Linked DNA regions of Caldimonas brevitalea. The protein of the gene in region 2 interacts with the protein of the main gene of each other region in a pairwise test. Links are inferred from orthologs where the notes say so. Each region holds a gene or a part of one and is shown on either strand. Other genes may lie near its edges.

Region 1 (15,064 bases), 1.9 Mb from region 2 along the record:
CGCACCTTGATGAGCATCAGCTCACGCTCGGTGTAGCTGCCTTCGGTCAGGTCGACCACCTTGACCACCTCGATCAGCCGGTTGAGGTGCTTGGTGATCTGCTCGATGACGTCTTCGGAGCCGCTCGTGACGATGGTCATGCGCGACAGCGAGGGGTCTTCGGTCGGGGCGACCGTCAAGCTTTCGATGTTGTAGCCGCGGGCCGAAAACAGGCCTACCACGCGGGAGAGGGCGCCGGCCTCGTTCTCCAGCAGCACTGCAATGATGTGTTTCATAAGTCGTCGTGGTTCGTACTCTTCAGGCCGACGGCGGTAACCGGCGGCCCTTGGCACGCTGTCCGATCGAAAAGTGGTTTGTTCCAGCCCGAGCCGGTGCGGTGGGAGGGCCGGCGCCTGACGCCCCGCGGTAACGGCAGCGCCCTTGCCGGCCTCTCATTCACCTCACAGGTCTTCGGACCCCAGCAGCATTTCGGTGATGCCCTTGCCTGCCTGCACCATCGGCCAGACGTTTTCGGTCGGGTCGGTGCGGACATCGAGGAAGACGGTGCGGTCCTTCAGCTTCATGGCTTCGCGCAGCGCCGGCTCGACGTCGGAAGGCCGCTCGACCAGCAGGCCAACGTGGCCATAGGCCTCGGCCAGCTTGACGAAGTTGGGCAGCGCGTCCATGTAGCTGTGCGAATAGCGGCCGCCGTAATCGAGCTGCTGCCACTGGCGCACCATGCCCAGGTAGCCGTTGTTCAGCGAGACGATCTTCACCGGCGTCTGGTACTGCTGGCAGGTCGACAGCTCCTGGATGCACATCTGGATCGAGCCTTCGCCGGTGATGCAGAACACCTCCGCATCGGGCTTGGCGAGCTTGATGCCCATGGCATAGGGCAGGCCCACGCCCATCGTGCCCAGGCCGCCGGAATTGATCCAGCGGCGCGGCTCGTCGAAGCGGTAGAACTGGGCCGCCCACATCTGGTGCTGGCCGACGTCCGACGTGATGTAGGTTTCGCGGTCTTTGGTCAGCTCCCACAGGGTCTCGACCACCTGCTGGGGCTTGATGACCTCGTTGGAGCGCTTGTAGCTCAGGCACTCGCGCTTGCGCCACTCGTTGATCTGGCCCCACCAGCTCGACAGCGATTGCACGTCGGGGCGGCTTTGCTGCTCGCGGATCTGCGCGATCAGCTCCTGCAGCACGTCCTTGACGTCGCCGACGATCGGAATGTCGACCTTGACACGCTTGGAGATCGACGACGGGTCGATGTCGACGTGAATGATCTTGCGCTCGACCGACGCGAAATGGCGCGGGTTGCCGATGACACGGTCGTCGAAGCGGGCACCGACGGCGAGCAGGACGTCGCAGTTCTGCATCGTCATGTTCGCTTCGTAGGTGCCGTGCATGCCCAGCATGCCGAGGAACTTCGGATCGCTGGACGGGTAGGCGCCCAGGCCCATCAGCGTGTTGGTGCAGGGGTAGCCGAGCAGGTCGACCAGCTCGCGCAACTCCGCCGAGGCGTTGCCGAGGATGACGCCGCCGCCGGTGTAGATATAGGGCCGCTTGGCGCTCATCAACAGCTGTACCGCCTTGCGGATCTGGCCGCCATGGCCTTTGCGCACCGGGTTGTAGGAGCGCATCTCGACGCTGTCGGGATACTCGAACGCGGTGACCTTGAGCGACACGTCCTTCGGGATGTCGACCACCACCGGGCCGGGACGGCCGGTACGGGCGATGTGGAAGGCCTTCTTCATCGTCTTGGCCAGCTCGCGCACGTCCTTCACCAGGAAGTTGTGCTTGACGATGGGCCGCGTGATGCCAACCGTGTCGCACTCCTGGAAGGCGTCGAGGCCGATGGCCGGCGTCGGCACCTGACCGGTGACGATGACCATCGGGATCGAGTCCATGTAGGCGGTCGCGATGCCGGTGATGGCGTTCGTCACACCGGGCCCGGACGTCACCAGGGCCACGCCGACCTCGCCGGTGGCGCGCGCATAACCGTCGGCGGCGTGTACCGCGGCCTGCTCGTGGCGCACCAGCACATGCTCGATGGTCTGCTGCTTATAGAGTGCGTCGTAGATATAGAGGACGGCACCTCCGGGGTAGCCCCAGATGTACTTGACGCCCTCGGCCTGGAGGCAACGCACCAGGATGTCGGAGCCGTTCAGCTCCTCAGGGGAATGGGTGTTGTGCGGGGAGGCTTTGCCGTCCGAAGCGGCGGCGCGCTTGTGGTCCGCGGCAGACATGTCCATTAAGAACCTTTCTGAATTTCTCTAACGAAAAACGATCGGTGCCCCTCCTCTACGTTCACCGAAGTGAACTCGCCCTCGTGAGGCGGATTTGGAGCCTGCGCGGTCATGAACGAGGAGGCCCGGGTCGGGCGTCCGAGTTGAGACCCGTGTGTTTTGCAAGCCGGCATTATCGCACTTTGGCGTTCTCGTGCCCGGTGCGCCGCCGTTTTAGGACGCGTTTCCCATCAATGCGATAATTTTTCGTCTCATTCCCAGTCGCTGATAGTGCAAAGACGTCGCGTCCTCATCACCCGAGCCCCTGCCCGCGTACAGGCGCCGCCTTCGGCGGGCGCCTCGCGCCGTGCCGGGTGTGGCCAGGCTGCCCTGCTGCGGGCGCCCTGCGTGAGCCCGGGCGAGTCCCCCGTTTTCCTGCGCTAGCGCTCCCGCCCCTTGGCCAGCGAATCAGAACTCACCGAATTCCTCAAGGGCGTCGAGAAGCGGGCCTTCAAGCGCACGCTGTTCGCCGTGCGCGACACCGACGCCGCCCTCGACATCGTCCAGGACTCCATGATCCGCCTGGCCGAGAAGTACGGGGACCGTAGCCCCGCGGAATTGCCGCTGCTGTTCCAGCGCATCCTGTCGAACGCGACGACCGACTGGTTTCGCCGCCAGAAGGTGCGCAACGCGGTGATGCAGAGTTTTCAGTCGTTCGAGTCGGGTGATCCGGACGGTGACTTCGACCTGCTGGAAACGCTGGAGGCGCTCGATCAGTCAAGCGGCACCGAAAGTGCGGCCGACTCGGTCGCCCGGGCCCAGATCCTGCAAGCGATCGAAGTCGAAGTCGGGAAGCTGCCGACGCGTCAACGGGAAGCCTTTTTGATGCGTTACTGGGAGGAACTCGATGTATCCGAAACAGCTGCTGTCATGGGCTGTTCGGAAGGCAGTGTGAAGACCCACTGCTCGAGAGCCGTTTCCGCCCTGGCCCGCGCCCTCAAGGCAAAGGGAATTGCGCCATGAAGTCAAACACCACCGCCCTGGAAGACGCCGAACTCGAGGCCCTGGAAGCGCGTTTTGCGCACCGCATTGGGGCCAGCTTGTCCCTGTCCGCGCAGGACCTGCCCGCCGACGTGAGCGAGCGCCTGCGTTTCGCACGCGAGCAGGCGCTTGCCCGCCGCAAGCAACAACCCGCCACCGCTGCCGCGCAGGCGCCGGCGCTGGTGCGTGTGGGCCATGCGGCTGCGCTGGGCGGCCCTGGGAAAGACGCTCACAAGCCGTGGTGGTGGTCGATCGCGTCGCTGTTGCCGCTGGTGCTGCTGCTCGCCGGGCTGTTCCTGATCGAACAGCTGCATGACGAGCAGCAGGCAGAAGAAGCCGCCGACATCGATTCCGCCCTGCTGGCCGATGACCTGCCGCCGGCGGCCTATACCGATCCCGGGTTCGCCGAGTTCCTGCGGGACCGGCAGCCATGAACCACCCTGCCCACGGGCGGCGGCGCTGGGTGACCCGCCGCCGGCGAGGCCTGGCAGTGGCGGTCGCCTGCCTGATGGCCGGCATGACGGCGAGCGCGGCGCCTCCCGGCGGACAGGCCGAAGGCCAGCGCGCGGTACCGGCGGCGACGGCACCGCGTGCCGGCGGGCCGTCGTGGTCGGAACTCAGCCCGGCGCAACAATCGGCCTTGCGCCCGCTCCAGCGCGAGTGGGCCGGCATCGACGCACCCCGCAAACAGAAGTGGATGGGCATCGCGTCGCGGTTTCCCTCTTTGAGCCCGAGCGAACAAGCGCGCTTGCAGGAGCGCATGACCGAATGGGTACGTTTGTCGCCCGAACAGCGGCGCACGGCCCGGGTGAACTACCGTGACGCGAAAGACCTGTCGTCGGCCGAAGAACGGCGCGACCGCTGGGCGGCCTACCAGGCGCTCAGCGAGGAAGAGCGCCTGAAGCTGGCGCGTAAGGCGCAGGGCGGCCCCGCGGGCAAGACCGCCGGCGGCAAGCCGGTGAAGGCCGCGGCAGCGGACAAGACCAAGCCGCCGGCTGCTACGGGACCGGCCACGGTGCCGTTGTCCCCGGTGATGTTGCAGGCCCGCCCCGGCGCCACCACCACCTCCATCAAGAAGCGGCCCGCGCCGCCGTGGCATCAGCAGGCGGGCATGCCCAAGATTGCCGCGACGCCCGACTTCGTCGATGCCAACACCCTGCTCCCGCGCGTCGGACCGCAAGGTGTCGCGACCGATACCGGCGAGGCGCCGGCGCGGCGCAAATGAGCCAGTCCGGACCCGCCCCCACCCCGTCGTCCCCGCTGCACATGGCTCCGCCGCTGCGCCGGCGGTTGGCCTGTTTCATCTACGAGGGGGTGCTGCTGTTCGGCGTCGTGATGCTGGCCGGTTTGCTGTTTTCGTCGCTGACGCAGCAGCGCCATGCACTGCAAGGCCGCCACGAGTTGCAAGCTTTCATGTTTGGCGTACTGGCGTTGTACTTCGTCTGGTTCTGGTCGCACGGCGGGCAGACGCTGGCGATGAAGACCTGGCGGATCCGCCTGGTCAACCTGCGGGGCGAGCCGGTGGGCTACGGGCGCGCGTCGTTGCGCTTCGTGTGCAGCTGGGTCTGGTTCCTGCCGTCGCTGGGCGCCAGCTGGCTGTTTTCGTGGCAAGGCAAAGGGGTCTTGTTCGGCGCGATGCTGGCGTGGGTGCTGCTGTACGCCGGGCTCGCACTGCTGCACCCTCGGCGTCAGTACTGGCACGATGTGTTGTGCCAAACCCAGCTCTTGCACTCGGAACCGGTGCCTGTGCGCCCCCGCCCTGCCACCGCTCGGCGCTGAGTCGCCCGGCGCGCGGACCTCTCGCCGCCCGGGGAGGGGGTGCAGCTGCGCCGCGGGTCACCACGTGAGAAGATCGCCGGATGAACGCTTTTTCCGTGTGTGTGTATTGCGGGTCGCGGCCTGGCGGCTCGCCCTCGTATGAACAGGCGGCCCGGGATGTCGGCAGCGAAATCGGGCGGCGCGGCTGGCGCCTCGTCTATGGCGGCGGTCGCGCGGGGCTGATGGGCATCGTCGCGGACGCGACGTTGGCGGCGGGAGGAACGGTGGTCGGCGTGATCCCGCAGGCGCTGCTGGACCGAGAACTCGCCCATCGTGGGCTGACCGAGCTGCACGTGGTGCAGACGATGCACCAGCGCAAGCAGATGATGGCCGAACGGGCCGACAGCTTTGTGGCCCTGCCCGGCGGCATCGGCACTTTCGAGGAACTGTTCGAGGTCTGGACCTGGCGCCAGCTCGGCTATCACGACAAGCCGCTGGGGCTGCTGAACATCGGGGGCTATTACGACGGCTTGCTGAGGTTCTTGCAGCATGCGGTGGACGAGGGTTTCGTCCCACCTGCGCAGCAGGGGCTGCTGCAGGTCGACACCGCGGCCTCCGAGCTGCTCTCCGGCCTTCACCGGCTGGCGGCCGGTGCCACCGAGCCGGACGATTACAGCCGCATCTGAGCCGGTCCTGGCCCGTCGGCACCGATCGCCGCGCCACCGTGCAAACAGAAGAGCCCGCCATCGGGCGGGCTCCTGTAGAACATCTCGGCTGCGGCTGGCGCGCGCGGCCTGGCCAACCGGCCCAGCGGGTCTTAGACCGCCTGTTCGTCGGTCTCGCCCGTGCGGATGCGCACCACTTGCTCGACCGCGGTCACGAAGATCTTGCCGTCCCCGATCTTGCCGGTCTTGGCCGCCTTGACGACGGCTTCGATGCAGCGCTCGACGTCAGCGTCTTTCACGACGACCTCGACCTTGACCTTGGGCAGAAAGTCGACCACGTACTCCGCACCACGGTAGAGCTCCGTGTGGCCCTTTTGGCGACCGAAGCCCTTCACCTCGGTCACAGTCAACCCGGTGACGCCCACCTCGGCCAAGGCTTCGCGCACTTCCTCGAGCTTGAAGGGTTTGATGATGGCGGTGATCTGCTTCATGGGGGCTCCGTATGTCGAGACGAGGGATTGAGCGTAGTTTAAGCGCGGAACTTCGACGTGATCGGGTAGCGCCAGTCACGTCCGAAGGCGCGGTGCGTGATGCGGATGCCCACCGGCGCCTGGCGGCGCTTGTATTCGTTGATCTTCAGCAGCCGCGTCACGCGCTCCACGTCGGCCCGGCTGTAGCCCGCGGCCACGATGTCCTCGATGCTCTGGTCCTCCTCCATGTACCGCTGCATGATGGCGTCCAGCACGTCGTAGGGCGGCAGGCTGTCCTGGTCGGTCTGGTCGGGGCGCAGCTCGGCGGAGGGCGGCCGCGTGATGATGCGCTCGGGGATGACCTCACCTTGCGTGCCGTCTGTGAGGCGGGTCGGCTGGCGGTTGCGCCATGCCGCCAGGCGGTAGACGAGGGTCTTGGCGACGTCCTTGATCACGGCGAACCCGCCGGCCATGTCGCCGTAGAGGGTGCAATAGCCGGTCGCCATCTCGCTCTTGTTGCCGGTGGTCAGCACGATGGCACCATGCTTGTTGGACAAGGCCATCAGCAGCGTGCCGCGGATGCGGGCCTGGATGTTCTCTTCGGTCGCGTCTTCGGGCAGGCCGGCGAAGTCTTGGGCGAGGCTGCGCCGGAACGACTCGAAGGTTTCGGAGATGGCGATTTCGTCGTAGCGCACGCCGAGGCGGCGCGCCATCTCGCGCGCGTCGAGCCAGGAAATGTCGGCCGTGTAGGGCGAGGGCATCATGACCGCCCGCACCCGTTCGGGGCCGAGGGCGTCGACCGCGATGGCCAGCACCAGCGCCGAATCGATGCCGCCCGACAGGCCGATGATGGCACCGGGAAAGCCGTTCTTGCCGATGTAGTCGCGCACGCCGGTGACGAGTGCCCCCCAGGCCTGCGCCTCGAGCGACGGCACGTCCGTGACCGAACCGTGCAGGCGGCTGCCGTTCACCTCGAGCACCAGCACGGCTTCTTCGAACATCGGCGCGCGGGCGGCCAGGCTGCCGTCGGCCTGAACGGCGAACGACGCGCCGTCGAAAATCAACTCGTCCTGGCCTCCGACCTGGTGCGCATAGACGATGGGCAAACCGCAAGCGCGCGCCCGGTCGCCGATCTGCGCCTCACGCTCGTGCACCTTGCCCAGGTGATAGGGCGACGCGTTGAGCACCAGCAGGACTTCGGCCCCGGCAGCACGGGCGGCTTCGGCCGGCTCGGCAAACCAGGCGTCTTCACAGATGTTGAGGCCGAAGCGCACACCTTGCACCTCGAACACCACCGGCGGCTGGCCGGCGTCACGGCCGGAGGCGAAATAGCGACGTTCGTCGAACACCTGGTAGTTGGGCAGCTCGCGCTTGGCGTAGGTCGCCAGCACCCGCCCCCCTGCCACAACCGAGGCCGCATTGAAGCGCCGCTGCACGCTCAGGGACTTGGTCCTAACATCGTCGTCGGCTGCGGGCTGAGGGTGCCCGACGACGACATGCAGGTCCGGCAGGTCGGCGAGTTGTGCGGCGCAGTCTTGCAGCGCCTGGGCGCAGGCCTGCATGAACGCCGGCCGCAGCCACAGGTCTTCGGCCGGGTAGCCGCACAGCGACAGCTCGGGCGTGAGCACCACGCGCGCACCTTGCGCGTAGGCGTGGCGCGCCATGTCGACGATCTTGCGGACGTTGCCGGCGAGATCGCCCACCGTTGCGTTGAACTGTGCGACGGCCAATTTCACAGGGTGTTGTGCTGACATCAATGAATCAAAAGATGCAGGTGATCAAGGGCTCGGACGATTATGTCATCCGCCTCCATCAGGATCCGGCCGAGCTGGACGCAGCGGCGTGGGACACACTCGTCGCCGCGTCGCCCCAGGCAGGCCCCTTCATGCGCCACGCCTATCTGCTGGCGCTGCACCGATCGGGCAGTGCGACCGCCGAGACGGGATGGGCGCCGCACTTCCTGACGGTGTGGCGGGGGGGCGCATCGCCGCAGCTGATGGCCGCCTGCCCGCTGTACCTGAAGAGCCACTCGTATGGAGAGTACGTGTTCGACTGGGCCTGGGCGCAGGCTTATGAGGAGCATGGGCTGGACTACTACCCCAAGCTGCTCGACGCGGTGCCGTTCACGCCGGTGCCGGGCCCGCGACTGCTCGCGACCGAGCCCGGCGCCCGGACGGCGCTTCTGGCGGCCGTCGAGTCTTTGGCGCGCGACAACGAGCTGTCGTCCGCCCATCTGCTATTCATCGACGAAGCCGACCGCGAGACCGCCCGCGAGGCCGGATGGCTGCTGCGCAGCACCGTGCAGTTTCACTGGCGTAATCGGGCGCCCACGGCCTTTGCCGATTTCGCCGACTTCGCCGCGGAACTGCAGCGCGACAAGCGCAAGAAGATTTTGCAGGAGCGGCGCCGCGTGGCAGACGCCGGGGTGACGTTCCAGGCCCGGCTGGGCGGCGAGATCACCGAGCAAGACTGGGACTTCTTCTACGCCTGCTATCGGGCCACCTACCGGGCCCACCACTCCACGCCTTATTTGACGCGCCGCTTCTTCACGCTGATGGCGCACACGATGCCCGAGCATTGGCTGCTGTTCATCGCCGAGCGCGAGGGCAAGCGCGTCGCCGCGTCGCTCGTGGCCGTCGACCCCGAGCGCCGGCGCGCCTATGGGCGGTATTGGGGCAGCGTCGAGTACATCCCCTGTCTGCACTTTGAAGCGTGCTACTACCAACCGCTGCAGTGGTGCATTGCGCAGGGCTACGAGCGCTTCGAAGGCGGCGCGCAAGGCGAGCACAAGATGGCACGCGGGCTGATGCCCATCGAGACGTGGTCGGCCCACTGGTTGAGCCACCCGGCGTTCTCGGATGCGGTGGCGCGTTTTCTCGCGCGGGAGCGGTCGGGGATGGCGGCGTACGTCGACGAGTTGCGTGAGCGCACGCCGTTCAAGGTGATGGGGGCAGAAACCGAGTGACGCGGATGGGGGCGGCGGCCCCGCCGCTTCGCCGTTGGCTCCGCCGCTGGGGCGTGGTGGGGCCCCTGCGGCGGACGCTGCGTGAGGCGCGCGGCCGCCTCACGCAGCGCTCGGGCCGATGGACGGCCTTGTACTGCACCGCGCTTCAGGGCTTGAAGTCGCCGCCGACGCCGATCACAAAGCGGTCGGCCTTTAGGTATTTGCGCAAGGCGGCGTTCACCTCGGCCAGCGTCACCCGCGTCAAGGCCTCGTCCACCTGCTGGCTCACTTTGAAGTCGCGGCGCAGGTAGAGATTCTCGGCCAGGGTGCCGGCAAGATTGCGGTCTTGCGCGCGCGACAGCCGGCGGAAGCTCAACAGGCCTTGACGCCCTTGCTCGAGTTCGGCCGCCGTGAAGCCGTCTTTCAGCGCGCGCGCAATCTCCTCGCGCACCGCCGCTTCGACCTTGGCCCGGTTTTGGGGCGCGAAGATGGCGGTGGCAGTCCACAAGGTGTTGGGCTCCCACGCGTTCCATTGCAGTCCCGAGCGCACGTCGTACGACAGCCCCTCCGACTCGCGCACCCGCAACCACAGCCGCGAGTTGCCGCCCTGCCCCAACAGGTAGTTCGCCATCACGAGAGCCGGGTAGTCGGGATCCAGCTCTTTGACCGGGATGGCCTGGCTGACGCGCAGATAGGCATTCTGCCGGTCGGGTGTGGTGAAGCTGAGTTGCTCCGGCTTGACCTCGAGATAAGGCTGCGGCACCCGTGCGTGGGTCTGCGGCGCGCTCCAGTCTGCGAAGTGGGCCTCGAGGGCCTGGCGCAGGGCAGCCGGATCGAAATCGCCGACGGCTGCGAACTGGGCCGTCGAGGCACCGTAGAAACGGCGGTGGAAGTCGCGCAAATCGTCGAGCTTCACCTGCTCCAGGGCCGCCCGCTGCGCATCAAAACTCAAAACGTGCCGCACGTCGCCCACCGGATAGGGGCTGAAGCGGCGGTCGAGTTCGTTGTTGACGATGGCGTCCGGGTCCTTGCGCTCCGCTTCCAACGAGGACAGCGCTTGCCGGCGCACTTCGTCGAAGGCCTCGGCCGGGAACGCCGGCTCGCGCAGCATCTGCGCCACGACGGCCATCACTTCGGGCAGCCGTTCGCGCCGTGTGCGGATCAGGACCGACGCGCCCGTGGTGCCGCCATGCACCGCCACTTCGGCCTGCAACTCATCCAGCCGGTCCTGCAACTGCTGCCTCGACAGCTGTCGAGTGCCCTTGTCGAGCATCGCAGCCACCAGCTCGCCTTGCACGGCTCGGCCTTTGAGGCTCTGCTCGTCGCCGAAACGCAGGCTCAGCTGCGCCGTCACGACGGCCCCTCGCGTGCCCTTCGGCAACACCGCGGCCTGCAGACCGTTCTTCAGCGAGAAGCGTTGGGTACGCGCCTCGATGTTGGCAGGCGTCGCGTCGAATGCCTCGGCTTGGGTGACGGCAGTGTCGCCCGTGTAGCCTTGCAGCATGGCCGCAAGGTCGACCCGCTTGGGCGCCGGGGCGCGCTGGGGGGCTTCGGTCGGCACATAGGAGGCCAAGGTGCGGTTCGCACTGACCAGGTACGACTGAGCCACCCGTTGCACTTGTTCCAGCGTGAGCTTGCGGACACGGTCGCGGGTCAGAAAGAAGACGCGCCAGTCTCCGACTGCGATGGCCTCGGACAGCGCGACACCGACACGCTCGGGATCGGAGAACGCGAGTTCCCATTCTTTGAGCCATTTCAAGCGCGCACGCTTCAGCTCCTCCTCCGTCACGGGCTGGCTGGCCACCGCTTCGAGCGTCTTCAGCATCGCGTCTTGCGCCTTGGCCAGGTCTTGGCCTGGCGCCAGCTGGATGCCGTAGACCGAGAAGCCGGGGTCGGCCAGTTCCTGGGAGAACGCAAACACTGCGGCGGCGAGCTGGCCCTCGACCAGACGCTTGTGCAGACGGCCGGAGGGCGCGTCGGCCATGATCAGGTCGAGCACGTTCACGGCCGCGAAGTCAGGGTCGCCGCCGGGCGGCATGTGGTACATCGCGTAGACCATCGGCACGCCACCGACCCGCCGAAGCGTGACGCTGCGCTCGCCGTCTTGCACCGGGTCGAGCGTGTAGAGCAAGGGCAGTTGGCGCTTGGGCTTGGGGATCTTGCCGAAGGCGTCGGCGATCCAGCTCAGCGTGCGGGCCGGGTCGAAACGGCCGGCGACGATCAACGTCGCGTTGTCGGGTTGGTAGTAGGTGCGATAGAAGTTTTGCAGCCGGCCGATATCGACATTCTCGACGTCGGTGCGCGCACCGATGGTGCTCTTGCCGTAGTTGTGCCACTGGTACATTGTGGCCAACCCTTTTTCAAACAGAATCCGGCTGGGGCTGTTCTCCCCCATCTCCATTTCATTGCGCACCACTGTCATCTCGGTGTCCAGATCGCGCTTCGCGATGAAGCTGTTCACCATCGCGTCGGCCTGCCAGCCCAGGTACCACTTGAGGTTCTCGTCGTTGCTGGAGAAGCTGGCGAAGTAGTTGGTGCGATCGAGCCAGGTGGAGCCGTTGGCCCGCAGCCCGCGCTTCGTGAACTCGGCCCAGACGTTGGGGTGGCGCGGCGTGCCCTTGAACAGCAGGTGTTCCAGCAAATGCGCCATACCGGTCTCGCCGTAGTTTTCATGACGCGAACCGACGCGGTAGGTGACATTTACCGTGGTACTCGGCTTGGAGGCGTCCGGTACCAGCAAAACCTGCAGCCCGTTAGGGAGCCGATATTCTTCTATGCCCTCGACATTCGCAACACGCGTCACCCCAGCTGGCAGAGCCGAGACAGCGGCAACGGCGGCGACGGGCATGACGGGAAGCAATAAGGTCAGGATCAAACGACGAAGCATGCACACTCCTTCTCAATGTGTGCATTCTGACCGGGGTCGCTGCTTCATGTTCCGTCGACGGTACGCTAATTGTGTCCATCGATCTTCGCCGCTGGTGAGTCGGCTGTGCGAGGAGCACGGGAGGCCCATTGCTCGACTCGGCCGTGGGAGTGGAGCCGGGGGCCGGCGCCGCTACGACGAGCCTCGCGGACGCGACGTAGAGGGCCAGGGGCAGAAAGTGGAGCGGGAGGGAAAGTGCGTCTGCCTGCCGGTGAGCCATGGGAAGGGCGGCGCCACTGACGGAAATCGCCGTTGCTTTGATCATTGGCCGCCTTAGCCCGCCCACGGCTGCGTGATCTGCGTTCCGGACATACGCCATTAGCGCGCACACCAGAGGTGGCCCTAGTTTTCTGCTCGCCGGCCCCCAGCATCTAACGTCCCGGGAACTGCGCCGAGTCGGCGGCGATATTCATCCGCAAAAGCAAAACCCCACCGACTGCGAGAGTGGGTGGGGTTTTGAGGGATAACAGCCTGACGATGTCCTACTTTCACACGGGAATCCGCACTATCATCGGCGCTGAGGCGTTTCACTGTCCTGTTCGGGATGGGAAGGAGTGGGACCACCTCGCTATGGTCATCAGGCATAACTGGTTGCCGTCGTGCGGCGCCGCGGGAGGCGGCGTGGTGCAAGACGACCAATTCGTAGAGTTTGAACTGCAGCGCTCTTTAATGGCGCTGCAGTGAATCAGCAGAATTTGATTGCGTACCAGAGGTGAGCGACGCGTTGGCGTGCTACCTGGCATAACAGCTTAAAGACTCCACCTTGAAGGCTGTGAGGCACATCAAAGTTATAGGGTCAAGCCGCACGAGCAATTAGTACTGGTTAGCTTAACGCATTACTGCGCTTCCACACCCAGCCTATCAACGTCCTGGTCTTGAACGACTCTTCAGGGGGCTCAAGGCCCCGGCAAGACTCATCTTGAGACGAGTTTCCCGCTTAGATGCTTTCAGCGGTTATCTCTTCCGCACTTAGCTACTCGGCAATGCCACTGGCGTGACAACCGATACACCAGAGGTGCGTCCACTCCGGTCCTCTCGTACTAGGAGCAGGCTCTCTCAATCTTGCAGCGCCCACGGAAGATAGGGACCAAACTGTCTCACGACGTTTTAAACCCAGCTCACGTACCTCTTTAAATGGCGAACAGCCATACCCTTGGGACCGGCTACAGCCCCAGGATGAGATGAGCCGACATCGAGGTGCCAAACACCGCCGTCGATATGAACTCTTGGGCGGTATCAGCCTGTTATCCCCAGAGTACCTTTTATCCGTTGAGCGATGGCCCTTCCATACAGAACCACCGGATCACTTAGTCCTACTTTCGTATCTGCTCGACTTGTCAGTCTCGCAGTTAAGCACGCTTTTGCCTATGCACTATCAGCACGATTTCCGACCGTGCCTAGCGTACCTTCGAACTCCTCCGTTACGCTTTGGGAGGAGACCGCCCCAGTCAAACTGCCTACCATACACTGTCCCCAACCCGGATCACGGGCCAAGGTTAGAACCTCAAACACACCAGGGTGGTATTTCAAGGACGGCTCCACGGCACCTAGCGGCACCGCTTCAAAGCCTCCCACCTATCCTACACAGATCTGTTCAAAGTCCAATGTAAAGCTACAGTAAAGGTTCATGGGGTCTTTCCGTCTTTCCGCGGGGAGATTGCATCATCACAAACATTTCAACTTCGCTGAGTCTCTGGAGGAGACAGTGTGGCCATCGTTACGCCATTCGTGCAGGTCGGAACTTACCCGACAAGGAATTTCGCTACCTTAGGACCGTTATAGTTACGGCCGCCGTTTACCGGGGCTTCGATCAAGAGCTTGCACCCCATCACTTAACCTTCCGGCACCGGGCAGGCGTCACACCCTATACGTCGACTTTCGTCTTTGCAGAGTGCTGTGTTTTTATTAAACAGTCGCAGCCACCGATTCTCTGCGACCCCGTTTGGCTCCCCTTGTACAGGTTCACCTACTAAGGGCACACCTTCTTCCGAAGTTACGGTGTCAATTTGCCGAGTTCCTTCTCCAGAGTTCTCTCAAGCGCCTGAGAATACTCATCACGCGCACCAGTGTCGGTTTGCGGTACGGTCGTGTGTAGCTGGAGCTTAGTGGCTTTTCCTGGAAGCAGGGTATCACTCACTTCAGCGGCAAGCCGCCTCGTCATCACCCCTCATCTAAGCCCGGCGGATTTGCCTACCAGGCACGACTACAGGCTTAAACCGGGACATCCAACACCCGGCTGAGCTAACCTTCTCCGTCCCCACATCGCACTACACATCGGTACAGGAATATTGACCTGTTTCCCATCAGCTACGCATCTCTGCCTCGCCTTAGGGGCCGACTCACCCTACGCCGATGAACGTTGCGTAGGAAACCTTGCGCTTACGGCGAGGGGGCTTTTCACCCCCTTTAACGCTACTCATGTCAGCATTCGCACTTCTGATACCTCCAGCATCCCTCTCGAGACACCTTCACAGGCTTACAGAACGCTCTCCTACCGCGCACATTGCTGTGCACCCGCAGCTTCGGTAACTGGCTTAGCCCCGTTACATCTTCCGCGCAGGACGACTCGATCAGTGAGCTATTACGCTTTCTTTAAATGATGGCTGCTTCTAAGCCAACATCCTGACTGTTTTAGCCTTCCCACTTCGTTTCCCACTTAGCCAATTTTAGGGACCTTAGCTGGCGGTCTGGGTTGTTTCCCTCTTGTGTCCGGACGTTAGCACCCGGTGCACTGTCTCCCAAGCTGTACTCATCGGTATTCGGAGTTTGCAATGGTTTGGTAAGTCGCCATGACCCCCTAGCCATAACAGTGCTCTACCCCCGATGGTAATACTTGAGGCACTACCTAAATAGTTTTCGGAGAGAACCAGCTATTTCCAAGTTTGTTTAGCCTTTCACCCCTATCCACAGCTCATCCGCTAGTTTTGCAACACTAGTCGGTTCGGACCTCCAGTAAGTGTTACCTCACCTTCATCCTGGCCATGGATAGATCACTTGGTTTCGGGTCTACACCCAGCGACTGAACGCCCTATTCGGACTCGGTTTCCCTGCGCCTT
Region 2 (15,030 bases):
CGGGTCACCAGCCTGACGCTCGACCCGGCGCGGCCCGCCGTGGCGCTGATCGCCCGCGGGCTCGGCGACGTCACGCAGACCCTGCCGCTGGTCGGCGAACTGGTGCCGGCCGAGCCGGGTCGCGTCAGCGTTTATGTCAGCGAGGCGATGGTCGACCTTTACGGCGCCCGCCCCGGCACCCGGTTGCGCCTGCCGCTGCCGGGCGCCGCGACGCCGCTCGAGGCGCACGTGCGAGGCGTCTGGCGCGACTACGCGCGGCAGCACGGGTCGGTGGTGATCGAACGGGCGGACTTCACGCGCCTCACGGGCGACGCACGCGTCAACGACCTGGCCCTGTGGCTCCGCGACGAAGCGGCGCTGGGCGCCGTGCAGCAGGCGGTGCGCGGCCTCAGCCCCGATCCGCAGCTGATCGAATTCGCCTCGGCCGGTGAGATCCGCGCCACCTCGTTGCGCATCTTCGACCGCAGCTTCGCGGTCACCTACTGGTTGCAGGCCGTGGCCGTGGCGATCGGCCTGTTCGGAATCGCGGCGAGCTTTTCAGCGCAGGTGCTGGCCCGGCGCAAGGAGTTCGGCCTGCTGCAGCACCTGGGCTTCACGCGCGGCCAGGTGCTGGCAGTGGTGGCCGGCGAAGGCGCAGCGTGGACGGCGGCGGGCGCCGTGCTGGGCCTGGCGCTGGGCCTGCTGGTCAGCGTGGTGCTGGTGCATGTCGTCAACCCGCAAAGCTTCCACTGGAGCATGGACCTGCTGCTGCCCTGGGGCCGCTTGCTGGGCCTGTGCCTGGCGGTGGTCGTCGCCGGCAGCCTGACGGCCTACGGGGCCGGGCGCGCCGCGGTGACCCGCGACGCGGTGCTGGCGGTCAAGGAGGACTGGTGATACGACGACGCGACGGCCTTCGGGCCTTGGCCGGATGGGTGGGCCTGCAGTGGCTGCCGACGGCTGGAGCGACCCGCCGCCCGGTGGTGCTGCCGAACACGCCGCTGCGCTTCCCGCACGACTACGGCTCGCACCCGGAGTACCGCACCGAATGGTGGTACGTGACGGGCGCGCTGAAAACGGCGAGCGCGGCCCGCTTCGGCTTTCAGGTCACCTTTTTCCGCTCACGCGTCGATGCGGCCGCGCCGGCCCGGGCCAGCCGCTTCGCGGCCACGCAGCTGATCCTCGGCCATGCCGCTTTGACCGACCTGGGCGCCGGCCGGTTGCTGCACGAGCAGCGCAGCGCACGCGCCGGCTTCGGCCTGGCGGAGGCGGCCGTCGGCGACACCGACGTGCGGCTGCGCGACTGGGTGTTGCGGCGCCGCGGACCTCCGGGCGGCAGTGTCTACGAGGCACGGCTCGACAGCCCGCGTTTCGCGCTCGACCTGCAGATCCGCGAACGCCAGCCGCTGCTGCTGCAAGGCGAGGCCGGCTACTCGCGCAAGGGCCCGCTGCCGGAGCAATCGAGCTACTACTACTCGCAACCGCAGCTCGCCGTGCAGGGCCGGCTGCGACTGGCGCGGCAAACCCACGAGGTGCAGGGGCAGGCGTGGCTCGACCACGAATGGAGCGAAGAGGTGATGCACCCGGACGCGGACGGCTGGGACTGGATCGGCATGAACCTCGACGACGGCAGCGCCTTGAGCGCGGCGCGCATGCGTCGGCGCGACGGGTCGACCTTGTGGGCCGCCGGCGTCTGGCGCGACCCGACGGGCGAGCGCCGCAGCTTCGCCCCCGACGAGGTGCGCTTCAGCCCGGGGCGCCGCTGGGTGAGCCCCGCCACGCAGGCGAGCTACCCGGTGGAATGGCAGGTGGAGACGCCTGTGGGGCGCTACACCGTGCGCGCCTTGCTCGACGCGCAAGAGCTGGACAGCCGGGCCACCACCGGCGCGATCTACTGGGAGGGCTTGAGCGAACTGCTCGATGCTCGCGGGCAGCGGGTGGGCCAGGGCTACCTGGAGATGACCGGCTACGCCGACCGGCTGAGACTCTGAGAAGCATCGAACCGCTCTGAGTCTCAGCAGGATTCAGTGCGCCCCGCCCGCGTCTACTGCCGCCGCCCCGCCCTGGCGCCGCCGGGTCAGCCACAACATCGAGATCAGCGAGACGAACAGCACCGCCGACGCCAGGAAGATGTCGTCGGCCGCGCGCGTGTAGGCCTGCTGGTCGATCATCCGGGTGATCTGCGCCATCGCCTGCTCCGGGCTCAGCCCCGCGGCGGTCAGGCGGCCCAGCGCGTCCTGCCACGCCGGGTCGCCAGCGCCCAGGCGCTCGACCAGATGGGCGTGATGCAGCGTGGCCCGGTTCTCCCACAGCGTGGTCGACAGCGAGGTGCCCATCGCGCCCGCGGTGATGCGCACGAAGTTGCTCAAGCCCGAGGCGGCCGGGATGCGGTCCGGCGTCAGGCCCGACAGCACGATGCTGTTGAGCGGGATGAAGAAGAACGCCATCGCCGCGCCCTGCAGCAACGTGGGCACCATGATGTGCTGCAGATCGGTCTGAACCGTGAAGTGCGAGCGCATCCACAACACCAGCCCGAAGCCCAGGAAGGCGACGGTGGCGAGGCCGCGCGGGTCGATCCGGTGCACGTTACGGCCGACCAGCGGCGACAGCAGGATGGCCAGCAGCCCCACCGGCGCGAGCGCCATGCCGGCCGCGGTGGCGGTGTAGCCCATGAACTGCTGCAGCCACAGCGGCAGCAGCACCACGTTGCCGAAGAACAGCCCGTAGGCGACGGCCAGCGTCAGCGAGCCGAGCGTGAAGTTGAGGCGGCCGAACAGGCGCAGGTCGACGATCGGGTGTTCCTCGGTCAGCTCCCAGGCCAGGAAGAAGGCGAAGCCGACCACGGCGACCACCGCATAGGCGACGATCTCGTGCGAGCTGAACCAGTCGAGTTCCTTGCCCTTGTCGAGCAACATCTGCAGCGCGCCGACCCACAGCACCAGCAAGGCGATGCCGACCGCGTCGACCGGGAGCTTGCGCGTCGGCGTCTCGCGCTTGGCGTAGATGCTCCAGGTGATGCCTGCGGCCAGCAGGCCGACCGGCACGTTGATGTAGAAGATCCAGGGCCACGAGATGTTGTCGGTGATCCAGCCGCCCAGCAGCGGCCCCATCACCGGCGCCACCAGCGTCGTCATCGCCCACATCGCCATCGCCATACCGGCCTTTTGCGGCGGGTAGCTCGACAGCAGCAAGGTCTGCGACAGCGGGATCATCGGCCCGGCCACCAGCCCCTGCAGCACGCGGAACAGGATCAGCAGCTCCAGGGTCGGCGCAAAGCCGCACAGCCACGAGGTCAGCACGAACAGCAGCACGCTGGCGGTGAACAGCCGCACGGCGCCGAAGCGCTGCGTGAGCCAGCCGGTCAACGGCACCGAGATGGCGTTGGCCACCCCGAAGCTGGTGATGACCCAGGTGCCCTGCGTCGGGCTCACGCCCAGATCGCCCGCGATGGCCGGCAGCGAGACGTTGGCGATCGACGAATCGAGCACGTTCATGAAGGTCGCCAGCGACAGCGCCAGCGTGCCGAGCACGAGCGAGCCGCCCTGCAGCGGCCCGGGTCGCGCCGGCAAGGCCGGTGGCGGTGCAGCGGCGGCGGGGGAAGAAGCGGTGGCACTCATCGGGTCGCTCCGATGGTCACAGATGGGCCGACGATGTTTGCGCCGACCGTGCCGCATGCGCGGAGGAGGTGTCGGCCGCCGGCGCCGCCACCGTGGCGGCGTGGCGGGCCGACCGACCCGGCGTGCCCAGGTTGGCGGCGATGATCTTGCGCACCGCCGCTTCGGCGCCTCGGTCCAGCCCGTCCCCCCCGCTGGCCTGCGCGGTGGGCTGACGGCGCGGGGCGTCGGCCAGGGTCTTGCCACCCTGGTCGGCGACGTCGACCCGGGCCTCCATCGACAGGCCCACCCGCAGCGGGTGCGCTTCGAGTTCACGCGCGTCGAGCGCGACCCGCACGGGCACCCGTTGCACCACCTTGATCCAGTTGCCGGTGGCGTTTTGTGCCGGCAGCAGCGAGAAGGCCGCGCCGGTGCCGGCGCCCAGGCCTTCGACCTTGCCGTGGTACTCGACCTTGCTGCCGTAGACGTCGGCGATCAGCGTCACCGGCTGGCCGATGCGCAGACGCTGCAGCTGGCTTTCCTTGAAGTTGGCGTCGACCCACACCTGCTTGAGCGGCACCACCGACATCAACGGCGCGCCGGCCTGCACCCGCTGGCCGATCTGCACGCTGCGGCGTGCGACATGACCTTCCACCGGCGCGGCCAGCTCGGTGCGCCGCAGCGCCAGATAGGCCTCGCGCACCCGCGCGGCGGCGCGCTGCACGTTGGGATGGGCGTCGACGCTGGTGCCGTCGGTCAGCGACTGATTGGAGGTCAGCTGCTGCCGGGCCGCGGCCACCGCGGACTCGGCCGCGGCGACGGCACTGCGCGCCGCATTCAACTGGGCGTTGGCATGGTTGAACTCTTCCTTGCCGACCGCGCCGGTGGCCACGAGCGGGGTCCGGCGTGTCACGTCGTCCTGCGCGCGCGCCAGCTCGCTGCGGGCCCGTGCAAGGTCGGCCTCGCGCAGCGACACCTGCGACTGCAAGGCACCGTTGTTGGCGAACAGCACGCGCACTTCGCGCACCGTCTGCGCCAGCTGCGCCTCGGCCTGTTCAAGCGCCACGCGCGCGTCGCTCGCATCGAGCGTGACCAGCGTCTGGCCGGCGCGCACGTAGTCGGTGTCGTCGGCGGCGATCGACAGCACCGTGCCGCTCACCTGCGGCGTGATCTGCACCACGTTGCCCTGGACATAGGCGTTGTCGGTCGTTTCGTACTGGCCGCCGAACAGCAGCCCGTAGGCGCCATAGGCGGCGCCCACCAGCAGCACACCAAGGGTGACGGCGAGCAGCGCCTTCTTGCGTTGGGCACGGCGGGGGGAAGTGGCGGCGACGGGGGTCTCGGAGGGGTTCATGGCAGGGGCCTCGGTCGGTGTTCAGCGTTCGATTTGTGGGTGGTGGGCGGCGTGCTGTTGCGACGGCGCCGTGTCGGCCGGCGTGTAGCCGCCGCCCAGCGCGCGGATCAGCGCCACCTGGGTGTCCAGCGCACGCGCCTTCAGTTCGGTGGTCTCGCGGCGCTGCGCCAGCAAGCGCGTCTCGGCGCTCAGCACCGTCAGGTAGTTGCCGAGGCCGGCCCGGTAGCGCTGCAAGGCGAGGTCGTATGCGCTCTCGGCGGCGGCCGCGGCGGCTTGCTGCTCGCGTTGCTGACGCGCCACCGACTGCACCGACGCAAGCTGGTCGGCGACATCGCGCACGGCGTCGAGCACGGTCGCGTTGTAGCTGTGGACGGCGGCGTCGAGGTCGGCCGTGCGGCCGCTCAGGTTGGCGCGCAGGCGCCCGCTGTCGAAGATCGGCAAGCGCAACGCCGGGCCGATGCCGTATTGCTCGCTACCGCTGTCGAACAGACGGTCGAGCCCGATGGCGGACAGGCCGGCGAAGGCGACCAGGTTGACGTTGGGATAGAACTGCGCCTTGGCCGATGCGACATCCTGGCTCGCCGCCTCGACCCGCCAGCGCGCCGCCTCGACGTCGGCACGGCGGCCCAACAGGTCGACCGGCACCGCCCGCGGCAGCGGCAGCAGCGCCACCGCCGCCAGCCGGGGCTGCAAGGTGGCGAGCGCCTTCGGCCCCTGGCCGGTGAGCGCGGCCAAGGCATGCCGCGCCAGCGCGATCTGTTCGTCCAGGGCCTCGATCTGCTGGCGCGTTTCGGGCACGGCCCCTTCGCCCTGGCGCAGTTCCACCAGTGTGTCGAGCCCGGCGCTGACCCGTTGGCGCGTCAGGCCCAGCAGTTCTTCGCGCTGCGCCAGCGTGCGGGCGGCCACCTCGCGCTGCTCGACCAGCCGGGCCAGCTGCACATAGGCCCGCGTGACATTGGCCGCCAGCAGCACGCGGGCGGCGTGCAGGTCGGCTTCGGCCGCGCGCTGTGCGCCCAACGCGGCTTGCAAGGCCGCCGCGTGGCGGCCGAAGAAGTCGAACTCCCAGCCGGCGCTCAGCTGCAAGCTGCCGCTGGTGCGCATCGAGCCGGCCAGCGGGGGCGGCACCGCGCCGTTCTCGGTGTAGTGCTGGCGTGTCACGTCGGCCGCGCCGTTGACCTGCAGGCCCGCGGCCGCTTCGGCGCCCGCGGCGCCGGCGGTGGCGCGCAGCAAACGCGCGCGGGCCACCTGCAGGTTGGGGCTGCCGTCGAGCGCTTGCACGACCAGCCGGTCGAGCGTGGTATCGCCGAAACCTTGCCACCAGGTTCCACTCACAGCGGCCGGGGCGGCGGCCGCCTCTTGGGGCGACGGCGCGAGCCCCAGCGCTTCGGGGCGCAGCGGCTTCGCCGCCGGCTCGATGCCCGAGTAGTTGGCGCAGCCGGCCAGCGTCAGGGCCAGTAGCAAGGTTGTCGCGAGGCGCGGGGCGGCGACACGGCGTGCAGCAGTCTTCATGAAACTTGCTCCGACTGTATTTGCCTAGGCAATTATTTGAGTCAAAAAAATCCGCGCGCGAACGCGGCACTCTCCTGGTGCAGGCGCCGACCTCACCCGTCGCCCGCACCGTCCTTGGCCAGCGCGGCGTTGGCCAGCATGCGGCGCAAGTAGCCCTTCAGGGTCTCGAACTCGTCGGGTGTGAAGCCCGCGAGATGGGCGTTCATCACCTCCGACAACACGCCCGGCACCTGGTCGGCAATGCGCGCGCCTTCCGGCGTCAGCTCGACATGCACCATGCGACGGTCTTCGGTCGACCGCACACGCTTGCACAAGCCCTTGGCCTCGAGCCGGTCGAGCAGCCGTGTCATGGCGCCGGTGTCGGTCTGCGTCTGGCGCGCCAGCTCGGCCACCGACGTGGCCTGGCAAGAACGGATCTTGTAGAGCGGTGCCCACTGGGCGTTGGTCAGGCCGTGCGGCTCGAGCCGCTTGTCGACCGCCTGCGCCAACTGGACCAGCACCCGCCGCATCAGATAACCGACGCTCTCCTCGGCCGTGTAGGCCTCGGCGCGGTAGAACTCGGCGGGAGGGGGTGTTTTGGACATGGCGACAGATTAGTTGCCTAGGCAGTGTTTGTCAAGGCAGGATCGCCGCAACGCGTATGCTGCTGTCCCCATGGCTTCCACCCTCCCCGCTGCCGCCGCGGCCTCGCCCGCATCGTCTTCCACCACCGCCCGGCCGCGCTCGCGGTCGGTGCGTTCGCTGTCCGGCTTGGCGCCCTTCTTGCGCCCTTACCGCGGCCGGATCGCGCTCGCCGCGGTGTTTCTGCTGCTCGCGGCGCTCAGCACGCTGGTGTTTCCGATCGCCCTGAAGGCCTTGATCGACCAGGGCCTGGTGAGCGCCGACCCCGGGCAGCGCTTGTTGGCCTTGCGTGAGCACTTCCTGATGCTGTTCGGCGTCGGCATCGCGTTGGGGCTGTTCTCGGCCGCACGCTTTTATATGGTGAGCTGGCTGGGCGAGCGCATCACGTCGGATTTGCGCAACGCGGTCTACCGGCACGTCGTCGGTCAGAGCCCCGAGTTCTTCGAGACCACGCAGACCGGTGAGGTGCTGTCGCGCCTCACGACCGACACCACCTTGGTGCAAACCGTGGTCGGCTCCAGCCTGTCGATGGGCTTGCGCAACACCGTGATGGGGCTGGGCGCGCTGGCCATGCTCGTCGTCACCAACCCTTATGTGATGACGCAGGTGCTGGGCATTCTGGTGCTGGTGGTGCTGCCGTCGCTATGGTTCGGGCGGCGCGTGCGCAGCCTGTCGCGCGCCAGCCAGGACCGGGTGGCCGATTCGAGCGCGATCGCCGCCGAGGTGCTGAACGCGGTGCCGGTGGTGCAGAGCTACACCCAGGAGGCGCACGAGGCGGCTCGTTTCGACACGTCGACGGAACGCGCCTTCGCCACGGCCGTGCGGCGCACCCGCGCGCGTTCGGTGCTGGTGGCCTTCATCATCATCGCCACCTTCGGCGCGCTGCTGTGGGGCTTGTACCAGGGCACCGAGGCGGTACTGCGCGGCCACATCAGCGCCGGGCACCTGGGGCAGACGGTGGTCTATGTGATCCTGCTGGTCAGCTCGGTGGCGGTGCTGGCCGAGGTCTACGGCGACCTGCTGCGTGCGGCCGGCGCCACCGAGCGGCTGATGGAGTTGCTGGCGACACGTTCGGGCATTGCGGAGCCCGCCCAGCCCAGGGCGCTGCCGGCGGTGTCGGCCGGCTCGGCCGTGCGTTTGCACGACGTCAGCTTCTGCTATCCATCGCGTCCGGCCTCGCCCGCCCTGCAGCACTTCAGCCTCGACGTGCGGCCGGGCGAGACGGTGGCGCTGGTGGGGCCCAGCGGCGCCGGCAAGAGCACCGTGTTCCAGTTGCTGCTGCGTTTCTACGACGCGCAGCGCGGTCAGGTGGAAGTCGACGGCGTGCCGGTGCGCGAAACCTCGCTGCAGGCGTTGCGCCAGCGCATCGGCATCGTGCCGCAGGACAGCGTGATCTTTTCGGCCAACGCGCTCGAGAACATCCGCTACGGCCGCCCCGACGCCAGCGACGCCGAGGTGGAGGCCGCCGCCCGCGCCGCCTTCGCTGACGACTTCATCCGCGCCCTGCCGGAGGGCTACCGCACCTTCCTCGGTGAGCGCGGCGTGCGGCTGTCGGGCGGGCAGCGCCAACGCATCGCCATCGCCCGGGCGATGCTCAAGAACCCGCCGCTGCTGCTGCTCGACGAGGCGACCAGCGCGCTCGACGCCGAGAGCGAGCGGATGGTGCAGGCAGCGCTGGAGGCGGCGATGCGTGACCGCACCACGCTGGTGATCGCGCACCGTTTGGCGACGGTGCAGCGGGCCGACCGTATCGTGGTGATGGAGCATGGGCACATCGTCGAGGTCGGCTCGCACGCCGAGTTGATGGCGCGCGATGGGCTGTACGCCCGGCTGGCGGCGTTGCAGTTCGAGGTGCCGGAGGCCGACGGCGCGGACGCCGAATCGCCGCTGGCGTAGCGCTGGCGGACACGGTGGTTCCCGTCGGTCCCGTACCGGCTGCCGGCGCGCGCCGGAACGTCGGATAATCCCATTTCCCCAACGTTGCCCGCAGGACTCCCGTGACCCTCCGCCCGGTACGCAGCCAGTACGAAGACTTCATGCGCCTGGTCTACACCCAGGGCGTTGCGAAGACCGACCGCACCGGCACCGGCACGCGCAGCGTGTTCGGCCATCAGATGCGCTTCGACCTGAACGAAGGCTTTCCGATGGTCACGACCAAGAAGCTGCACCTCAAGTCCATCGTGTACGAGCTGCTGTGGTTTCTGCGCGGCGACAGCAACGTGCGCTGGCTCCAGGAGCACGGCGTGTCGATCTGGGACGAATGGGCGCGCGAAGACGGTGATCTGGGCCCGGTCTACGGTGTGCAGTGGCGCTCCTGGCCGACGCCCGACGGCGGCCACATCGACCAGATCGCCGAGGTGATCCAGACGCTCAAGAGCAACCCGGACTCGCGCCGCATCATCGTCAGCGCCTGGAACGTGGCCGAGCTGTCCAAGATGGCGCTGATGCCCTGCCATGCCTTGTTCCAGTTCTATGTCGCGGAAGGCCGGCTGAGCTGCCAGCTCTACCAGCGCAGTGCCGACATTTTTCTGGGCGTGCCGTTCAACATCGCCAGCTATGCGCTGCTGACCCACATGGTGGCGCAGCAGTGCGACCTGGGGGTGGGCGATTTCGTCTGGACGGGCGGCGACTGCCACATCTACAACAACCACTTCGAGCAAGTCGAGTTGCAGCTGTCGCGCGAGCCCTATCCCTACCCTCAACTGCAGATCAAGCGCCGGCCGGCGTCGATCTTCGACTATCAATACGAAGACTTCGAGATCGTCGACTACCGGCACCATCCGCACATCAAGGCGCCGGTGGCGGTCTGAGCGACGACGCGCGCCGGCCGCCGGGCCCGCCGGCCGCGGCGTAGCAGCGCGACAGGCGGCCGGCTGTGCGGCCGCCGCGCGGTTCTGGCGCCGGCGCACGCCATTGGCACGCCGGATGCCAGTTGATCGGCGCGGCGCCTCCCGGCGGCGCCGTTCTCCGCACCTCCAACCGGCGGCAACGCCACAATAGCGCCATGAGCACGCCCGACTTGCCTGAACTGAGCATCATTGCCGCTGTGGCGCGCAATGGTGTGATCGGCCGCGACAACACCCTGATCTGGCACCTGCCGGAGGATTTGCAGCATTTCAAGCGGGTGACCCTGGGCTGCCCGGTGCTGATGGGCCGCAAGACCTTCGAATCGATCGGCAGGCCGCTGCCCGGGCGCCGCAATGTGGTGCTGACGCGCGACATCCATTGGACTGCGCCGGGCATCGAGGAGGCGCCCTCGTTGCAGGCGGCGCTCGAGTTGCTGAAGCACGCCACCAAGGTGTTCGTGATCGGCGGTGCCCACGTGTATGCCGAGGCGCTGCCGCTGGTCGACGAGTTGATCCTGACGGAGATCGACGCCGACTTCGAGGGCGACACGTATTTTCCGGCGTGGGACCGCCATGCCTTCGACGAGGTGTCGCGGGAATCGCACCGGTCGTCCGAGGGCTGGAAATACGACTTCGTGACCTACCGGCGGAAAGCCGGCGGGGCGTAAAACTCACCAGCAGGTGTCGAGGTCTGGGCCCGGCCCAGCTTCACCCCCTGGCGCTACGCCGGCCGATGTCCTGCCGCCTTCGGGCATGCTCGGTTCAAAATCAACAACTTGTCCTCCGCATGAAACTCGCCACCTGGAACGTCAATTCCCTGGCCGTGCGCCTGCCCCAACTGCTGGCCTGGCTCGCCGAGCACCACCCCGACACCGTGGTGCTGCAGGAAACCAAGCTGACCGACGACAAATTCCCGGTCGCCGAGTTGGCCGAGGCCGGTTATCTCGCGCAGGTGTTCGGGCAAAAGACCTACAACGGCGTCGCGCTGCTCAGCCGCGAGCCGGCGGCGGACGTGGTCAAAAACATCCCGGGCTTCGAGGACCCGCAGGCCCGGGTGATCGCCGGCACCGTCGGCAGCTTGCGGGTGGTGGGTGCGTATTTCCCCAACGGCCAGGCGCCGGGCAGCGAGAAGTTCGCCTACAAGATGCGCTGGCTGGAAGCGCTGCACGAGTGGCTCAAGGCCGAGCTGCAGCGGTACCCGCGCTTGCTGCTGATGGGCGACTACAACGTGGCGCCGGAAGACGCCGACGTGCACGACCCGGTGGCCTGGGCCGGCCAGATCCATTGCACGCCGGAAGAGCGCGAGCACTTTCGCCAGCTGCTCGCGCTGGGGCTGCACGACGCCTTCCGGTTGTTCGAGCAGCCGCCCAAGAGCTGGTCCTGGTGGGATTACCGCAACCTGGCGTTTCGCCGTAACCAAGGCCTGCGCATCGACCACATCCTGGTCAGCGACGTGCTCAAGCCCCAGGTCGCCTCCTGTGTGATCGACAAGCTGCCGCGCAAGAACGAGCGGCCCAGCGACCATGCGCCGGTGGTGATCGAGCTGATCGGCTGACCCCTCCCCCGGCGCGCGCAAGGTCAGTCGTCCAGTCCCAGTTCCTGGATCTTGCGGGTGATGGTGTTGCGGCCGATGCCGAGCTTGTGGGCGGCTTCGATACGACGGCCACGGGTGAGTTCGAGCGCCGCGTGGATCAAACAGGCCTCGAACTGCCGCGTCAGCGCGTCCCAGACGTCGGGGCGGCCGCCTTCGAGCAGATGGCGCGCCTCGCGCTCCAGGTCCAGCAACCAGGTGCCCCCGGCGCCGTTGCCGAGCGGCGCGGGCTGGGGTGCCGGCACTGCGACGGCCAGTTCGTCGGTCGGCGGCAGCGTCCAGCTGGTGGCCACGGGCACCGCGGCGCTGATGGCCGCCGGCGCATCGACACTGACCGGCGGCTTGGGTGACATCGTGGCCTCACCCAGCAGTTCGGGCGGCAGGTCCTTGTCTTCGATCACCTGCGCCGGCGCCATCACCGTCAACCAGTGGCAGACGTTCTCCAGCTGCCGCACGTTGCCGGGGTAGTCGAAGCCGGTCAGGCGCGCCAGCGCCGATTCCGAGATGCGCTTGGCCTCGACGCCGAGTTCCTTGGCACTCTTTTGAAGGAAGAAGCGCGCCAGCGAGGGTATGTCCTCGCGGCGCTCGCGCAGCGGCGGCAACCGCAGCCGGATCACGTTCAAGCGATGGAACAAGTCCTCGCGGAACGCGCCCAGCTTGACGCGCTCTTCGAGGTTTTGGTGCGTCGCGGCAATGACCCGCACATTGCTGCGCAGCGGGTTGTGGCCCCCCACGCGGTAGAACTGGCCGTCGCTCAACACCCGCAGCAGCCGGGTCTGCAGGTCGAACGGCATGTCGCCGATTTCATCGAGGAACAGGGTGCCGCCGTCGGCCTGCTCGAAACGGCCGCGGCGCATGGTCTGCGCGCCGGTGAAGGCGCCGCGTTCGTGGCCGAACAACTCGCTTTCGAGCAGGTCTTTGGGAATGGCGGCGGTGTTGATCGCGACGAACGGCCCGGCGGCGCGCGGGCTGTGCTTGTGCAGCGCCCGGGCCACCAGCTCCTTGCCCGACCCCGACTCGCCGGTGATCAGCACCGTCACGTTGCTCTGGCTGAGGCGGCCGATGGCACGGAACACGTCCTGCATCGCCGGGGCCTGCCCCAGCATCTCGGGCACCTGCGCATAGCGCTCGTCGCCCACCTCTTCGCGCACGCTCTCGTCCACGGCGCGGCGGATCAATTCGACGGCCTTGGGCAGGTCGAACGGCTTGGGCAGGTATTCGAAGGCGCCGCCCTGGAAGGCCGAGACCGCGCTGTCGAGATCGGAGTAGGCGGTCATGATGATGACCGGCAGCCCCGGATGGCGCTCCTTCACATGCGCCAGCAGGTCGATGCCCGACCCGCCCGGCATGCGGATGTCCGACACGAGCACCTGGGGCTCGTCGTGGTCGTCGAGTGCGGCCAGCACGTCCTTGGGGTTGGTGAAGCTGCGCACCGGCAGGTCTTCGCGCGCCAGTGCCTTCTCGAGCACGAAGCGGATGGATTGGTCGTCGTCAACGATCCAGATGGGTTTCATGCGGCGCCTGTAGTCCTTGTCATCGCCCGAGCCCCTCCCCTGGGCTCGGAAGTGCCGCGCACCTCGCGAGGCAGGCCGCGGGGGTTCGACAACTTCGACTCAGGGCAAGGGAATCAGGATCTTGAAGGCCGTGTTTCCGGGTTCGCTCTCGCATTCGATCGTGCCATGGTGCTGCTGCACGAAGGTCTGCGCCAGCGTGAGCCCCAGGCCAGAGCCGCCATCGCGTCCTGATACCAGAGGGTAGAAGATGCGATCGCGGATGGCCTCGGGCACGCCCGGTCCGTTGTCCTCGATATGCAATTCCAATGCCAGACGATAGCGTTGCTTGCCCAAGGTCACTTGGCGGGCGATGCGGGTCTTCAACCGCAGGCAGGCGTCGCCGTTGGACATGCGCTCGCGCAGGGCCTCGGCGGCATTACGAGCGATGTTGAGCACCGCCTGGATCAGCTGCTCGCGGTCGCCGCGAAACTCGGGGATCGAGGTGTCGTAGTCGCGCACCACCTTCAGGCCGCGCGGGAACTCGGCCAGGATCAGCGAACGCACCCGTTCGCACACCTCGTGGATGTTGACGTCGCTCACCACATGCGGCTTGCGGTGCGGCGCCAGCAGGCGGTCGACCAGCGCCTGCAGGCGGTCGGCCTCGTGGATGATGACCTGCGTGTATTCGGTCAGCGCCTTGGACTCGACTTCCATCTGCAGCAGCTGGGCTGCGCCCCGGATGCCGCCGAGCGGGTTCTTGATCTCGTGCGCCAGGTTGCGGATCAGCTCTTTGGTCGCTTGCGCCTGGTCGAGCGCCCGCTCTTCGCGGTCCTTGCGCGTCTGCTGCTCGATTTCCACCAGCTCCACCAGCGCGAGGTCGGCCTGGTCGGTCTGGGTGACGATCACATGCACCGGCAGCGCGTCGGTGCCATTGGCGCCGCCGGGCGAGGCGGGCCGGCGCAGCTGGCCTTCGAAGCGGCTGATCGAAAAGTCGTTGCGGGCGACCGCCGCGACCGTATCGCGCACCACCTCCGGCTCGACGAACCACTCGAACAGCGAGCCGCGCAGCATGCTGCGCCGCGACAGGCCGAGCACCGTCTCGAACGCGGAGTTGACGAACAAACAGGCGCCGTCGGTGTGCACCAGGGCCACCATCGTGGCCAGGTGGTCGAAGGCCGCGTAGGGCGAGGCCCCGATGAAACGTTCGAACAGGGACTTCGGCGTCGGCACGGCAACCGCGGCGGCGTGGGTTACTGCGCCGCGGGCAGCTTGCCGAGTTCGCGCCGGATGGAGGCGATGTCGCTCTCTTTGCGGGCGATGGTGGCTTTCATCTCCGCCACCCGGTCGAGGTATTTCTGGTAGTTGCGCTCATCGCCGCGCCGCTCGGGCTCGCCGTTGTTGTAGTCCTTCTGGAGCGCCGCCAACTGCTCTTCTTCCTTGCGCAGCTCGGCTTCCAGAATGCGGCGGGCGTCGCTGTCGCGGGCGCGTTGCTCGCTCGGGTCGACCTTGGAATCGGCCGGACGCGCGGCCGAGGCGGGCACCGACGCGGTCTTGGTGTCACCACCCTTGCCGTCGGGCCGGCCTGGCGGACGGGTCTGCACGATGGTGACGTTGCCGCCATCGACGACCTTGCAGCCGCGGGCATCGGCGTCTTTCGGGGAGATCGAGTTGGTGAAGTTGTTGCCCGGGCAACGATAGACCTGCCCCTGCGCTTGCACCGCAGCGGCGGTCAGCACACAGAAGACGAGCGTCAGGGAAACGGGTAGGCAACGCATGGTGGATGGGTCTCGATGTCCTGCGGCCCTATTGGACAGCAGGACCGGGGGTCGGTTCGCCGCGAGGAGGGCCGAGTATCGGCCAAAACGCCGCCGGCCGCCAAATCTGCACGATGTGCGGCACTGAAACGACGAAGGGACGGCGCGAGGCCGTCCCTTAGGGGTAGGCCGCAGGGCGGCCTGCCAGTCCGCCCCGGAGGGCGGCCGCCTCGATCAGAGGCTGTAGTACATGTCGAACTCGACCGGGTGGGTCGTCATGCGGAAGCGCGTCA

The links.
Region 1: the proteins of glnL (region 2) and AAW51_RS09010 interact in binary tests that used the Escherichia coli proteins (3 or more experiments, as listed by UniProt). The link is inferred for Caldimonas brevitalea from one-to-one orthologs.

The regions. Positions count from the first base shown.
Region 1 is NZ_CP011371.1:2,035,675-2,050,738, reverse strand. Bases 4,491-7,433 are described here. They hold AAW51_RS09010 (P-II family nitrogen regulator), read right to left. Parts: upstream 6,160-7,433; coding sequence 5,821-6,159; downstream 4,491-5,820. Other genes in these bases: AAW51_RS09005 (NAD+ synthase), read right to left, coding at 6,198-7,433; AAW51_RS09015 (LOG family protein), read left to right, coding at 5,105-5,689; AAW51_RS09020 (RDD family protein), read left to right, coding at 4,491-5,024. In the rest of the region: ilvN (acetolactate synthase small subunit), read right to left, coding at 1-275; AAW51_RS09040 (acetolactate synthase 3 catalytic subunit), read right to left, coding at 441-2,231; AAW51_RS09035 (RNA polymerase sigma factor), read left to right, coding at 2,661-3,227; AAW51_RS09030 (DUF3619 family protein), read left to right, coding at 3,224-3,679; AAW51_RS09025 (DUF3106 domain-containing protein), read left to right, coding at 3,676-4,470; more of AAW51_RS09020, read left to right, coding at 4,467-4,490; more of AAW51_RS09005, read right to left, coding at 7,434-7,892; AAW51_RS09000 (GNAT family N-acetyltransferase), read left to right, coding at 7,895-9,103; AAW51_RS08995 (M16 family metallopeptidase), read right to left, coding at 9,249-11,969. UniProt on the Escherichia coli protein: P-II indirectly controls the transcription of the glutamine synthetase gene (glnA). P-II prevents NR-II-catalyzed conversion of NR-I to NR-I-phosphate, the transcriptional activator of GlnA. When P-II is uridylylated to P-II-UMP, these events are reversed.
Region 2 is NZ_CP011371.1:3,897,730-3,912,759, forward strand. What follows is about bases 12,122-15,030. They hold glnL (nitrogen regulation protein NR(II)), read right to left. Parts: upstream 14,139-15,030; coding sequence 13,104-14,138; downstream 12,122-13,103. Other genes in these bases: ntrC (nitrogen regulation protein NR(I)), read right to left, coding at 12,122-13,004; AAW51_RS16575 (hypothetical protein), read right to left, coding at 14,234-14,758; glnA (type I glutamate--ammonia ligase), read right to left, coding at 14,972-15,030. Outside these bases: AAW51_RS16515 (FtsX-like permease family protein), read left to right, coding at 1-873; AAW51_RS16520 (lipocalin-like domain-containing protein), read left to right, coding at 873-1,967; AAW51_RS16525 (DHA2 family efflux MFS transporter permease subunit), read right to left, coding at 2,001-3,593; AAW51_RS16530 (HlyD/EmrA/EmrK family protein), read right to left, coding at 3,610-4,923; AAW51_RS16535 (efflux transporter outer membrane subunit), read right to left, coding at 4,945-6,432; AAW51_RS16540 (MarR family winged helix-turn-helix transcriptional regulator), read right to left, coding at 6,525-7,016; AAW51_RS16545 (ABC transporter transmembrane domain-containing protein), read left to right, coding at 7,087-8,949; AAW51_RS16550 (thymidylate synthase), read left to right, coding at 9,051-9,863; AAW51_RS16555 (dihydrofolate reductase), read left to right, coding at 10,058-10,567; xth (exodeoxyribonuclease III), read left to right, coding at 10,687-11,454; more of ntrC, read right to left, coding at 11,478-12,121.